One region of the Streptomyces sp. NPDC058758 genome, then DNA from elsewhere that is predicted to be linked to it. Evidence: riboswitches for the same ligand, from Rfam matches in the RefSeq annotation. Region 1 holds a riboswitch; the other holds the start of a gene.

Region 1 (6,949 bases):
GGGCGGCCGAGATCGGGCCGACGCCGGTCTCCGGGCCCGCGGTGGGCTGGAGCGGGTGGTTCGGCAGGTACGGGGCGAGGTGGGCGCGGACGCCGACCGGGCCGACGCCGGGGCCGCCGCCGCCGTGCGGGATGCAGAAGGTCTTGTGCAGGTTGAGGTGCGAGACGTCGCCGCCGAAGTGGCCCGGCTTGGCGAGGCCGACCAGGGCGTTGAGGTTGGCGCCGTCGACGTACACCTGGCCGCCGGCCTCGTGGACCTCGGCGCAGATGTCGGCGACGTGCTCCTCGAAGACGCCGTGCGTCGACGGGTAGGTGATCATCAGCACGGAGAGTTCGTCGCGGTACTGCGCGATCTTGGCGCGCAGGTCCTCGACGTCGACCTCGCCGTCCTCGGCGGTCTTCACGACGACGACCTTCATGCCGGCCATCACCGCGGAGGCGGCGTTGGTGCCGTGCGCGGAGGACGGGATGAGGCAGACGGTGCGCTGCTCGTCGCCGTTGGCGCGGTGGTAGGCGCGGACCGCGAGGAGACCGGCCAGCTCGCCCTGCGAACCGGCGTTCGGCTGGATGGAGACCTTGTCGTATCCGGTGACCTCGGCCAGGCGCTCCTCAAGCTCGGTGATGAGCGTGACGTAGCCCTCGGCCTGCTCGATCGGCGCGAAGGGGTGGATCTGGCCGAACTCGGGCCAGGTCACCGGCTCCATCTCGGTGGTCGCGTTCAGCTTCATGGTGCAGGAGCCGAGCGGGATCATGCCGCGGTCGAGCGCGTAGTCGCGGTCCGAGAGGCGGCGCAGGTAGCGCAGCATCGCGGTCTCGGAGCGGTGCGCGTGGAAGACCGGGTGGGTCAGGTACGCGTCGGAGCGCAGCAGGCCGGCCGGGAGGGCGTCCTCGGTGGCGGCGTCCAGCGCCTCGACGTCGCCGGTCACGCCGAAGGCGGCCCAGACGGCGGCGAGCTGCTCGCGCCCGGTGGTCTCGTCGCAGGAGACCGAGACGTGGTCGGCGTCCACGCGGTACAGGTTGACGCCGGCCTCGCGGGCGGCGGCGACGACGGCGTCCGCACGGCCCGGCACGCGCGCGGTCAGCGTGTCGAAGAAGGCGCCCTGGGTCAGCTCGACGCCCCCGGCGGTCAGACCGGCGGCCAGGATCGCCGCGTACCGGTGCGTGCGGAGGGCGATCTGCTTGAGACCGTCCGGACCGTGGTAGACGGCGTACATGCCGGCCATGACGGCGAGGAGCACCTGCGCGGTGCAGATGTTGCTGGTGGCCTTCTCGCGGCGGATGTGCTGCTCGCGGGTCTGGAGCGCGAGGCGGTACGCCTTGTTTCCGTCGGCGTCGACGGAGACGCCCACGAGGCGGCCGGGAAGGGAGCGGGCGTGCTTGTCCTGGACGGCCATGTAACCGGCGTGCGGGCCGCCGAAGCCCATCGGGACGCCGAAGCGCTGCGTGGTGCCGACGGCGATGTCCGCGCCGAGCGAGCCGGGCGAGACGAGCAGGGTGAGGGCGAGCAGGTCGGCGGCGACGGTCACGATCGCGCCGAGTTCGTGGGCGGCGTCGATCAGCGGCTTGATGTCGCGGACGCCGCCGGAGGCGCCGGGGTACTGGAGGAGCACGCCGAAGACGCCGCGCTCGGCGACCTCGGCCGGGATGCCCTCGGAGAGGTCGGCGACGACCACCTCGACGCCGGTCGGCTCGGCGCGGGTCTCGATGACGGCGATGGTCTGCGGGAGGGCGTCGGCGTCGACGAGGAAGACGCCGTTCTTCACCTTGCCGACGCGGCGCGAGAGCGACATGGCCTCGGCGGCGGCGGTGCCCTCGTCGAGGAGGGAGGCGCCGGAGGTCGGCAGACCGGTGAGGTCGGCGACCATCGTCTGGAAGTTGAGCAGCGCCTCCAGGCGGCCCTGCGAGATCTCCGGCTGGTAGGGCGTGTACGCCGTGTACCAGGCGGGGTTCTCCATGACGTTGCGGAGGATGACCGGCGGCGTGAAGGTGCCGTAGTAGCCGAGGCCGATCATCGGGGCGAGGACCTGGTTGCGGCCGGCGAGGGAGCGCAGCTCGGCGAGGACCTCGGCCTCGGTGCGGGCACCGGGGAGGTCCAGCGCCTCGGCGTTCTTGATGACGTCCGGCACCGCGGCGGCCGTCAGCTCGTCGAGGGAGCCGTATCCGACCTGCGCGAGCATCTTGGCCCGCGCCTCGGCGTCGGGTCCGATGTGCCGCTGCTCGAAGGGAATGCCCTGCTCGAGCTCGGAGAGCGGGGTGCGGTTGGCGGTCATGATGCGGGGGCCTCCTGGTCGTCACGACCTGCGAGGGGCACCACGGCGCGGGTGCCCGGACGGCCTCCCCCTCTGTCATCTCAACCTGAGAGCTTCACCGGCACGCCCGTGGGCACGCCGGCTTTCACCGTCGGTGAGGGCGGGTGCCGTCGGACTCCCGCCCTGCTTTCCAGAGTGACCTCGCCCGCGCGGTACCGGGTGCCTGAGAGATTCCGGGGAGGATTTGCTCCTTCGGCGCCACCGGAAACCCTCTCCGATGGACTCTCCCGCACGGTGTCGACAGCCACAGCCAGCCTACCAGCGCGGTTGTCGCCCTCATCGCTCAAGTGGCCGACATCCCAGTTGTGCACTTTGGTAGGGGTGTAGAGCAGTTGCGACCAGTTGGAGGGACCGTGCAGACCGACATCGATCCGCGCAGCCTGATCGGCCGCAAGGCGTTCGACCGGAACGGACACAAGATCGGAACCGTGGACGAGGTGTACCTGGACGACGCGACCGGCGTCCCCGAGTGGGCGGCCGTCCGCACCGGCCTTTTCGGCAGGGACGCCTTCGTCCCGCTGGAACCCAGCGAGCTGGCCGACGACGGCCTCCACATCCCCTTCGAGCGCTCGCTCATCAAGGACGCGCCGGACTTCGGCGTGGGCCGCCACCTCTCCCCCGAACAGGAACTCCAGCTCTACCGCCACTACGAGCTGACGCTGCCGCCCCCGCCGGCGCAGATCCCCGACTTCGGGCGGCTCGCCGGCCAGGACGACGCGGCGTAGCGGGACGCGGCGCGGGAGAACGCAGCCCAGGACGGGACCGCCCCGGACCACGCCGTACCGAGCCCGCCCGGCCACCCCGGGAGGGCTCACTCACCCGCGCGGACGACCGGGGCGGCCGGAGCGACCGGGGCGGCCCTCTCCGCCCCCGTCACCCCGCCGGGCACCAGCGGCAGCGGATCCGCCGGCTCCAGCTCCGGATCGTCCACCACGAAGGTCCGCACCCGCCCCGGCACCGTGCTCCCGGGCTCCTCGAAGCGGACGGTGACCCGCCCGAGCCCACTGCCCTGCACCCAGCCCGCCCCGAGGACCGCGTGCCGCACGTCGTGCCCCGGGGCCCACCGCCGCGTCGCGGTCTCGGTGGCCGTCGGCGGCGCGTCGGCCGCGCCCCCGGCGCCCCCCGCAGCCCCGCCCTCCCCGACGCCCACACCCATGCCCACGCCCATGCCCGCAGCGGCACCCGACGTCCCGGTCCCCGCTTCCGCGCCCCCCGCCCCCGCCCCGCCGCCGCCCCCGGCCCAGGCCCCGGCCTCCGCCCCGGCCTGGGCGAACAGGTCCTCCTGCGTGTAGTCGGCCAGCCCGCTCACCCCGACGCCCAGCAGCCGCACCCCGCCCGTCGTGTCCACCAGCTCCAGCAGCCGCTCCGCGGCCTCCCGCACCACCAGCGGGTCGTCCGTCGGCCCCCGCAGCGTCTCCGACCGGGTCAGCGTCGAGAAGTCGTACCGCCGCACCTTCAGGACGATCGTCCGCCCCGAGTGTCCCGCCCCCCGCAGCCGCGCCACGCACCGCTCGGCGAGCCGCTCCACCTCCAGCCGGATCCGCAGCCGGTCGTGCAGGTCGACGTCGAAGGTGTCCTCCACGGAGACCGACTTCGCGTCCCGCTCGGCCACCACGGGCCGGTCGTCGTGCCCGAGCGCCATCCGGTACAGCGAGGCCCCGTGCGACCGCCCCAGGATCCGTACGAGCTCGTCCTCGCCCGCCTCCACGACGTCGGCGACCGTCGTGATCCCCGCCCGCCGCAGATGGTCACCGGTGGCCGGCCCCACCCCCGGGATGATCCGCACCGACCGGGGCGCCAGCAGCGCCCGCTCGCTCCCCGGCTCGAAGAGCACCAGACCGTTCGGCTTCGCCTCCTCCGACGCGATCTTCGCGAGCATCTTGGACCCCGCGAGCCCCACCGACCCGGTCAGCCCGGTCGTCGCCAGGATCTCCGCCCGCAGCCGCTCCCCCACCGCCCGCGCGCCCGCGCTGTCGCCCGCCAGCCCCCCGGCCTCCAGGTCCACGAACGCCTCGTCGAGGCTGAGCGGCTCCACCAGCGGTGACAGCCGCCCCAGCAGCTCCATCACCTGCCCGCTGATCGCCCGGTAGAAGGCGAAGCGCGGCACCAGGTACGCGGCGTTGGGCGCGAGCCGCCGCGCCTGCCCCATCGGCATCGCCGAGTGCACCCCGAAGCGCCGCGCCTCGTACGACGCCGTGGCCACCACGCCGCGCGGCCCGAGACCGCCCACCACCACGGGCTTGCCGCGCAGGCTCGGCTTCGACGCCTGCTCGGCGGCGGCGAAGAAGGCGTCCATGTCCAGATGCAGGATCGTGGGGGCGGCTCTCACGTCTCCGATGCTGCCTCACGCCACTGACAACCGCCGGTACGGGCCCCGCCCCCACCGGCTCGCGGAAAGACCCGGACCGGAAAGACCCCGGACCGGAAAGACCCCGGACCGGAAAGACCCCGGACCGGGAAGAACCCGGACCGGGAGAGTACGGCGGCTCGCGGAAGGACCTCAGACGGCCCGGTCGCGCCGGCGCCGCGCCAGCTCGTCCTGCGGGTTGTGCCCCACCAGCGTCTCGCCGGTGTCGACGCGCTCCCCGTGGAGCTGCGACAGGGCCGCCTCGACGTCCTGCCAGACGACCCCCACCGCGATGCCGAAGACCCCCTGCCCGCCCTGGAGCAGCGAGACGACCTCGTCCGGCGAGGAGCACTCGTAGACGGTCGCCCCGTCGCTCATCAGCGTCATCCGCTCCAGGTCCCGGAAACCGCGGGCCCGCAGGTGCTGCACCGCCGCCCGGATGTTCTGGAGGGCGACGCCCGTGTCCAGGAAACGCTTCACGATCTTCAGGACGACGACGTCCCGGAAGCTGTACAGCCGCTGCGTCCCGGAGCCGTACGCGGGCCGCACGCTCGGCTCGACGAGCCCGGTGCGCGCCCAGTAGTCCAGTTGGCGGTAGGTGATGCCGGCGGCCGCGCAGGCCGTGGGGCCGCGGTATCCGATCGCCTCGTCCGCCACCCCGGCGCTCCGCTCCGTGCCGAAGTCGCCCACACTGCCGTGAAGCGGATACGGAGCGCTCTCCCCGGACACGCGTCCGAGCGAGCTCCCTGCCGTACCGTCCGCGCTGCTCATCACGCCGACCCTCCGTCCTTGACCTGCCCACTCGAAGGTAGGCAGTCACTAGGGGTGCGTCAACGATCGCCACACTCGGCACGCCGAGTGATAATCACCCAGAGAGTGGTTTCACGTGTCCCACTCCGGGGAAAGGCTACTCGAATGCGCCGACAGCGCTCCTCGGCCGCCCCCCACGCGTCCCGCCCGAGCGGCGCACGGGAGCCGTCGCGTCACTGGCTCCCGAAGTCCTCCGGCGAGATCTGGTCGAGGAACTCGCGGAACTTCTCCACCTCGTCCTCCTGCTCGTCGGGAATCGCGATCCCGGCGTCGTCGAGGACGCCGTCGCTGCCGAAGATCGGCGAACCGGTCCGCAGCGCCAGGGCTATCGCGTCGGACGGCCGCGCGCTCACCTCCACGCCGCTGGCGAAGACCAGCTCGGCGTAGAAGACCCCGTCCCTCAGGTCGGTGATGCGCACCTGGGTCAGCTCCTGCCCCACCGCCTCCAGCACGTCCTTGAACAGGTCGTGCGTCAGCGGCCTGGGCGGCGCCATGCCCTGCTGGGCGAAGGCGATCGCGGTCGCCTCGCCGGGTCCGATCCAGATGGGAAGGTACCGGTCGCCCCCCACTTCGCGCAGGAGCACGATCGGCTGGTTGGAGGGCATTTCCACCCGGACACCCACAACGTCGAGCTCGTTCACACAGCAACCCTAGGACGTGCCCGACCTGTTTGGATAGTCGGGCCCCCGCTCAGCGCCGCCGGAACCCCGCCCGGAAGCCGCCCGCACCGGTCACGGAACACCGTCCGCGGAGCGCCGGACACCGGTCGCCGGCCGCCCCGGTCACGGAAGCCGCACGCCCAGCGCCGTCTGCACCAGCGCCGCGTGCAGCCGCACCGACAGCTGCGCCAGGTCGGCGGCCGTCTCCTCGGCATGGGCCCGGGTCTGCGGGTTGCGGTGCCGCCGCAGCGGCGCGACGACCTGCTCGATCAGCCCGGCCTCCCGGTCCGCCGAGGCCTTCACCGCCCGCAGGTGCCGGGGCCCGAGCCCGAACCGCCCGAGATCGGCCACGATCCGCGCCACGTTGACGGTCTCCGCGTCGTAGCCGCCGCCCTCGTTCTCGGCGATCAGGCCGTACGACTCCCATTCCGCCAGCTCGGCCTCGGTGACCCCGGCCGCGGCGACCAGTTCGGCGCGGCCCAGCCGCGCGGCGGTCGGCCGCTCGTCGCCCTCGTCGTCCGCGGGCCCGTCGAGCAGCCCGTCCAGCAGGTCACGCCGCCGGCCGGGCGCCGGGAGCTTCACCTGCTCGCCGCGGGCGAGGGCGTCGAGGTGCTCCCGGATGACCTTCAGCGGAAGATAGTGGTCCCGCTGCATCCGCAGGACGGCGGCGAGCCGCTCCACGTCCTCCGGGCTGAACTTCCGGTACCCGGAGGCCGTGCGCCGGGGCTCGACGAGCCCCTCGGCCTCCAGGAAGCGGATCTTGGAGATCGTCACTTCGGGAAACTCGTCCCGCAGCTGGTTCAGCACGGTGCCGATACTCACCAG
Region 2 (6,949 bases), on a different contig from region 1:
CCGGGCAGGTACTCCATGATCGCCTCGTTGGCGGCCTTGTAGAGGTCCGTGCGCTTGGTCGGGTCGCCCTGGAGCGAGCCGGCCTTGACCGCGTTGAAGACCTTGTCGTCCTTGAAGCCCCACTGCTTGTCGTACCCGGCGAACCAGGTGCCGATGAAGTTGTAGCCGTCGTTGAAGTCACCGGTCCAGCCGAGCATGTGGAGGGCGCAGCCGCCCTTCTCCACCGCGTCGACGTAGTCCGGGTTCCACTTCTTCGGCTTCGGGTTGACCTTGATGCCGGCCTTCTCCAGGTCGGCCTTGACCAGCTCGAAGATGTCCTGCGGGGCAGGCATGTACGGGCGGGTGACCTCGGTCGGGTAGCAGAAGTCGATCGACAGGTTGCTCGCGCCGGCGCCGGCGAGGAGCGTCTTGGCCTTGGCGGTGTCGAACGGGTACTGCTTCACCTTGTCCGAGTAGCCGGCGACGGTGTCGGGCATGAACTGGGTCGCGACCTTGCCGCCCTCGGGCAGCTGCGTCTTGACGATGTTCTCGCGGTCGACGGCGTGCGCGATGGCCTGGCGGACCTCGGGCTTCTTCAGCGCGGGGTTGGCCTCCTGCGTCATGCCGAGGTAGAGCAGGTTGAAGACGTCACGGGTCGGGACCTGGAAGCCCGCGGACTCGAGGGTCTTGATGTCGGCGGGCGCGACCAGGTCGTAGCCGTCGATGTCACCGGCCTGGAGCGCCTGGCGGCGGCCCTCCTCGGTGTCGATCGTGCGGAAGACCAGGTTCTTGACCTTGGCCTTCTCGCCCCAGTAGTCGTCGAAGCGCTCCAGGGCGACTTCCTTGTTGCCCTTGTTCCACTTCGTGATCTTGTACGGGCCGGTGCCGGCGACCGTGCCGGCCTCCTGGCTGTACTTGGGGTACGTGATGGCGTCGCCGGCCTCGGTGACCTGCTGCTTCGCGTACTCCTGGATCGCCTTGGGCGAGTGGATCGCGAGGGCGTTCAGGGAGAAGCCGCCGGGCAGGTTGGCGGAGGGCTCGAAGACCTCGATGACGGCGGTGGACTCGTCCTTGGCCGTGCAGGACTTGTAGTTCGCCTTGGGCGTCTCCTTGTCCTCGTTGGCCTTGAAGCCGCCCATGATGGTCTGCCAGTAGTACGAGACCGCGCTCGACTGGTAGGTGCCCTTCCAGTTGAACCAGTAGTCGTAGTTGGCGCAGACCGCCTTCGCGTCGAAGGTCTCGCCGTCGTGGAACTTCACGCCCTTGCGGAGGTTGAAGGTCCAGACGGTGCCCTCGGGGTTGCTCGACCACTTCTCGGCGAGCCCGCCCACCAGCTTGCTGCCGCCGGGCTCGTGCTCCAGGAGCGCCTCGAACGCCTGGCGGGTGACCCGGAAGGTCTCGCCGTCGCTCGCGAGGGCCGGGTCGAGGGAGGCCGGGTCGCCCGGGGCGCCGAACACGAAGGTGTCCTTGGCTCCGGACTTGTTCTCGTCCTTGTCCCGGTCGCTCGCGCAGCCCGTGGCGATGAGGCCGACCGTGATGGCCGCCGTCAGAGCCCGGGTCGACCGGGAATTGAGTATGCGCATGGGTCCACCCCTGGGTCGCCATGTGTGGTCTTGACCGGCCGAACGCTACTGGCGAGTGACGCGGCAGAGAACAGTCCGCATAGCGGTGATACCAACCTGAGACCCGGACACTCACCAAAACGGTCCGATGCCGGACATCGGCGGCGGGAGCGGGACCAGGTGGACGCAAAACCCCGCCCTGGCAAGGCATTTCGGCCAGGGCGGGGAAAAGGGACGGGGAGGGCGTCAGCGGTGCCGCGCGGGCGGGTAGCCGTATCCCGGACGGTGGGATCCCGCATGGTGGGACGGTGCGCCGTGCGCGTCGCGGTCGTAGAAGGGGCGGGCGTGGGCCTTCAGCCAGAGCGCCACCGGGTCGTACGCGTCGGAGAGCGCGACCGTCGAGACGGGCAGCCCCTCGGGCACGGAGCCGATCGACTGGCGCATCATCGCCCGCACCTCGTCGACGGCGGCGGCCGAACCGTCGTACAGGTCGAGGCCGATGACCAGGTACGGGGTGCCGAGCGCGGGCTGCACCCAGCCCCGGCGCAGCGAGCGGACGGCCGGGGTCCGGTGCGCGTTCTGGGTGAGGTGGGCGTAGAACTGCGGGATCTCCAGGGCGGGTTCGGAGACCCGGAGGGGCCCGGCGGGCATCCGGTCGAGGCCGGTGGCGATCCGGCGCAGATCGGCCCACGGGATGCCGACGCCGCCGCCGGGGGCGTGCGGGTTGAGCCAGACGCCCCAGCGCTCGGGGTAGAGGGCACGGGCGATCTCGCGGCCGGTGACGCGCTCGTGGGCGCGGTGCCAGCCGGAGGCGGCGAGCTCGCCGGGGGAGGTGACGCAGGGCGCGTACCCGTGCCCGTCGACCTCCATGTTGCCGTACTGGGCGTCGGGCGAGCCCGGGTCGCCCTGCCAGAGCAGCATGTACAGCTCACCGTCGGCCAGGGCGTGCAGCAGGCCCTCGTACGCGTCGTAGCGTCCGGGCGCCACCTGGCGCAGCATGTGCTCGACCTCTCCGGTCGCGGCGCTGCCTGACGCGCTCACCCTGGGTCCCGCCCCTCTGTCTGTCTCGTACGGCTCGGTGGTTCTTCGGATCGGTGGGTCAGTGGCCCGCGCGCCGGTAGAAGGGGCGCACCCGCTCCAGCATCCAGTCTCCGACGGGATCGGCGGCCATGTCGAGGAGGATCAGGTTGACCGGCCAGGCGACCTCGACGCGGCCGAGGGCGCGGCCGAGGGCGTCCAGCGGGGCGTTGCGGTCGACGCCGTCCCAGCCGGTGAGCTGGACGCCGACGAAGAGGGCCGGTTCGGTGCCCTCGACGCTGGCGAGGACGCGGCGGGCGGTGGCGACGACGCCGGTGGCCTCGAACTCGGCGCCGGCCGCGGCGAGGAAGTCGACCGGGTCGTCCTGCCAGTCGGGCTCGAAGAGCCGGACCCGGCCGCCGGACGCGGGCCCGTCGAGCGCGGTGCGGCCGACCCGGCAGAGTTCGGCGACGGCGGGCGGGGGCAGCGGGACGCCGACGACGCCGCCGGGGTTCACGGCGATGCCGAGCTGCGGGGGCAGGCCGCGGGCGAAGTCACGGGCGGGGGCGACGGTGAAGGACATGTGGTCGCCGACGCAGGCGAGGAACTGCTCCTGGGAGCTGTAGACGGGGACGTAGGCCGCGCCGCCGATCTCCATGGTGGCGAGGTCCAGGTCGGGGCTGTCGGGACCGCCGCCGTTGGGCAGCGGGACCCAGACGGGGCTGCGGCCGAGCACCTCGATGAGCCGGCCTCCGGCCGCGGGCTGCCCGAGCGCGGCGGCGAGCGCCTCCTCCAGCTCGTTGCCCGGCCACGTCACGTCCACGGTGGTTCCGTCCCCTTCCCGTCCGGCCCTGGTCCCGGCCGTCCCGCAGCACCCTAACGCCGCCCCGCCCCGGCTGTGACCAGAACCCGGCGGGCGGGCCTCACGCCGGGGCGCGGAAGCCGATGCGGCGCAGCGCGGTCGCGGCGTCCCGGTCGAGGAGGGTGGCGGAGGCGCAGCCGCGCGGCAGCCGGCCCGCCTCGACGGCGCCGACGAGCCGGCCGACGGCCCTGCGGTGCCGGGCGAAGGCGTACGCGGACACCCCCCGGCCCCGCTCGCGCTGGCCGTCCCGCGCGGTGTCCGGGTCGACGTCGAGGAGGACCAGGTGGAGGGCGCGGCCGCGCCGGGCGGCGGAGCGGGCCAGCCAGCCGCGGACCCAGGACTGGGTGCCGCAGTCGTGGACGACGATCCCGGCGCCGGAGCGCAGGGCCCGGTACAGCCCGGCGTAGTGCGCGATCCGGACCAGCGGGCGGTAGAGCGCGTACGGCAGGAGGCGGGGCATCCGGGCCTCCCAGCGCTCCCGGGCGTCCTGCGAGTCGATGCCCCGGCCCTCGGCGGCCCGCCGCAGCAGGGTGGACTTGCCGCTGCCGGGCAGCCCGGAGACGACCACGACGTCGCCGGCGGCGAAGGTGAGGGCACGCGGGCCGCGGCCTCCCCGCTCGCGCAGGTCCCGCACGACGCGTCCGCGCCCGCGGGTCCGGGCGCGGGCCCGCTGGGCCGGTATGGCGCCGTCGCCGGCGAAGACGCCGGTGTGCTGGATCCTCATCGCTGCTCTCCCCCTGTCGGGACCCCGGGAGACGTGCCGGGAGACCTCACGGAGACCCTTGCCCACGAAGTGTAAAGAAACGGTAATCCGAGACAAGCGATTTGCGGCGCCGACACCGCGTGCGATGATGTGCGCGCCAGGCGCGCGCAGCGCCCCACAACCGCATACCGGCCGCTCGAATCCGCGCGGGAGAGTTCCGGACCGGCCTCGGCCGTCCGGGCGCCGAAGGAGCAAGTCCCTCCCTTGAATCTCTCAGGCCCCGTACCGCGTGGATGAGGCAGATCTGAAAAGCGGGACGCCTCCGTGTCCCCACCCAAGGTGCAAGCCGGGGATGCCCCCGGTGAACCTCTCAGGTTCCATGACAGATGGGGAGGAACGTCCTTGCCTGTCATGTTTTCCGCCTTCGGGACCCGGGAGCCACGTCCATCATGAGCACCACCCCCCGCCTGACCGCCCTCGATGCCCTGCATCGTTCGCTGGGCGCGACCATGACCGACTTCGCGGGCTGGGACATGCCGCTGCGGTACGCCAGCGAGCGCGACGAGCACAACGCCGTCCGCACGGCGGCCGGCCTCTTCGACCTCTCCCACATGGGCGAGATCACGGTCACCGGCCCGCAGGCCGTCGACCTGCTCGACCACGCCCTGGTCGGCAACATCTCCACGGTGGGCAACGGCCGCGCCCGCTACACGATGATCTGCCGGGAGGACGGCGGCATCCTCGACGACCTGATCGTCTACCGCCTGGGCGAGACCGAGTACATGGTCGTCGCCAACGCCTCCAACGCGCAGGTCGTGCTGGACGCGCTGGTCGCCCGCGCGGAGGGCTTCGACGCCGAGGTCCGCGACGACCGCGACGCGTACGCGCTGATCGCCGTGCAGGGCCCGGAGTCCCCCGGCATCCTGAAGTCGGTCACCGACGCCGACCTGGACGGACTGAAGTACTACGCCGGCCTGCCCGGCACGGTGGCCGGCGTCCCGGCCCTGATCGCCCGGACCGGCTACACCGGCGAGGACGGCTTCGAGCTGTTCCTGAAGCCGGAGCACGCGGAGGGCGTCTGGAAGGCGCTGACCGAGGCGGGCGCGGGCGTCGGCCTGATCCCCTGCGGCCTGTCCTGCCGCGACACGCTCCGCCTGGAGGCGGGCATGCCGCTGTACGGCCACGAGCTGACCACCGACCTCACCCCCTTCGACGCGGGCCTCGGCCGGGTCGTGAAGTTCGAGAAGCCCGGCGACTTCGTCGGCCGCAAGGCGCTGGAGGCCGCCGCCGAGCGCGCCGAGACCGCCCCGCCGCGCAAGCTGGTCGGCCTGGTCGCCGAGGGCCGCCGCGTCCCGCGCGCCGGCTTCCAGGTCGTCGCCGGCGGCGAGGTGATCGGCGAGATCACCTCGGGCGCTCCGTCCCCGACCCTCGGCAAGCCGATCGCGATGGCGTACGTCGACGCGGCGCACGCCGCCCCGGGCACGGAGGGTGTAGGGGTGGACATCCGCGGCACCCACGAGCCCTACCAGGTCGTGGCGCTGCCCTTCTACAAGCGCCAGAAGTGACGCACTCGTCCCACCCGGCGTCTCACCCCGCAAGACCCACGTACATCAGCACTCCCCCGATCCAGGAGAATCAGGTCATGAGCAACCCCCAGCAGCTTCGCTACAGCAAGGAGCACGAGTGGCTGACGGACGCCGTTGACGGCGTCGCGACCGTCGGCATCACCGAGCACGCGGCGAACGCGCTCGGCGACATCGTGTACGTCCAGCTCCCCGAGGTCGGCGCCACCGTCACCGCGGGCGAGGAGTGCGGCGAGCTGGAGTCGACCAAGTCCGTGAGCGAGCTGTACTCCCCGGTGACCGGCGAGGTCGTCGAGGCGAACCAGGACGTCGTGGACGACCCGTCGCTGGTGAACTCCGCTCCGTTCGAGGGCGGCTGGCTGTTCAAGGTGCGCCTCACGGCCGAGCAGGACGACCTGCTCACCGCCGACGAGTACACCGCCTTCACCGCAGGCTGACCGAGACCCCCTAGGGATCGCTTCATGTCGCTTCTGAACACTCCCCTCCACGAGCTGGACCCGGACGTCGCCGCCGCCGTCGACGCCGAGCTCCGCCGCCAGCAGTCCACCCTCGAGATGATCGCCTCGGAGAACTTCGCTCCGGTCGCGGTCATGGAGGCCCAGGGCTCCGTCCTCACCAACAAGTACGCCGAGGGCTACCCGGGCCGCCGCTACTACGGCGGCTGCGAGCACGTCGACGTGGCCGAGCAGATCGCGATCGACCGGATCAAGGACCTGTTCGGCGCCGAGTACGCCAACGTGCAGCCGCACTCCGGCGCCTCCGCCAACCAGGCCGCCCTCTTCGCGATCGCCCAGCCGGGCGACACGATCCTCGGTCTCGACCTGGCGCACGGCGGCCACCTCACCCACGGCATGCGCCTGAACTTCTCGGGCAAGCAGTTCGACGTGGTCGCGTACCACGTCGACGAGGCCGGCCTGGTCGACATGGCCGAGGTCGAGCGCCTCGCCAAGGAGCACCGCCCGAAGGTGATCATCGCCGGCTGGTCGGCGTACCCGCGCCAGCTGGACTTCGCGGAGTTCCGCCGGATCGCCGACGAGGTCGAGGCGTACCTGTGGGTCGACATGGCCCACTTCGCGGGCCTGGTCGCGGCCGGTCTGCACCCGAACCCGGTCGAGTACGCGGACGTGGTCACCTCCACCACGCACAAGACGCTCGGCGGCCCGCGCGGCGGCATCATCCTGGCGAAGAAGGAGTTCGCGAAGAAGCTGAACTCCTCCGTCTTCCCGGGCTTCCAGGGCGGCCC

What was found. A riboswitch is a leader RNA that binds a small molecule or an ion and turns the genes downstream of it on or off. The one in region 1 is predicted to bind glycine.
Region 2: it holds a riboswitch for glycine, as region 1 does, so the genes downstream of both, gcvT (glycine cleavage system aminomethyltransferase GcvT) here and gcvP (aminomethyl-transferring glycine dehydrogenase) in region 1, are expected to answer to the same signal.

What each region holds. Positions count from the first base shown of each region.
Region 1 is NZ_JBHYPS010000072.1:6,805-13,753, forward strand. Features, by position in the region: gene gcvP (aminomethyl-transferring glycine dehydrogenase) at 1-2,269, opposite strand, end outside; glycine riboswitch at 2,449-2,548, opposite strand; gene ACFW6A_RS38310 (PRC-barrel domain-containing protein) at 2,662-3,033, shown strand; gene ACFW6A_RS38315 (DNA polymerase IV) at 3,120-4,637, opposite strand; gene ACFW6A_RS38320 (MerR family transcriptional regulator) at 4,809-5,426, opposite strand; gene ACFW6A_RS38325 (bifunctional nuclease family protein) at 5,639-6,106, opposite strand; gene ACFW6A_RS38330 (MerR family transcriptional regulator) at 6,248-6,949, opposite strand, start outside.
Region 2 is NZ_JBHYPS010000005.1:279,881-286,829, reverse strand. Features, by position in the region: gene ACFW6A_RS09540 (ABC transporter substrate-binding protein) at 1-1,562, opposite strand, end outside; gene ACFW6A_RS09535 (enhanced serine sensitivity protein SseB C-terminal domain-containing protein) at 1,788-2,582, opposite strand; gene ACFW6A_RS09530 (enhanced serine sensitivity protein SseB) at 2,641-3,381, opposite strand; gene ACFW6A_RS09525 (AAA family ATPase) at 3,482-4,144, opposite strand; glycine riboswitch at 4,321-4,421, shown strand; gene gcvT (glycine cleavage system aminomethyltransferase GcvT) at 4,573-5,688, shown strand; gene gcvH (glycine cleavage system protein GcvH) at 5,766-6,143, shown strand; gene glyA (serine hydroxymethyltransferase) at 6,168-6,949, shown strand, end outside.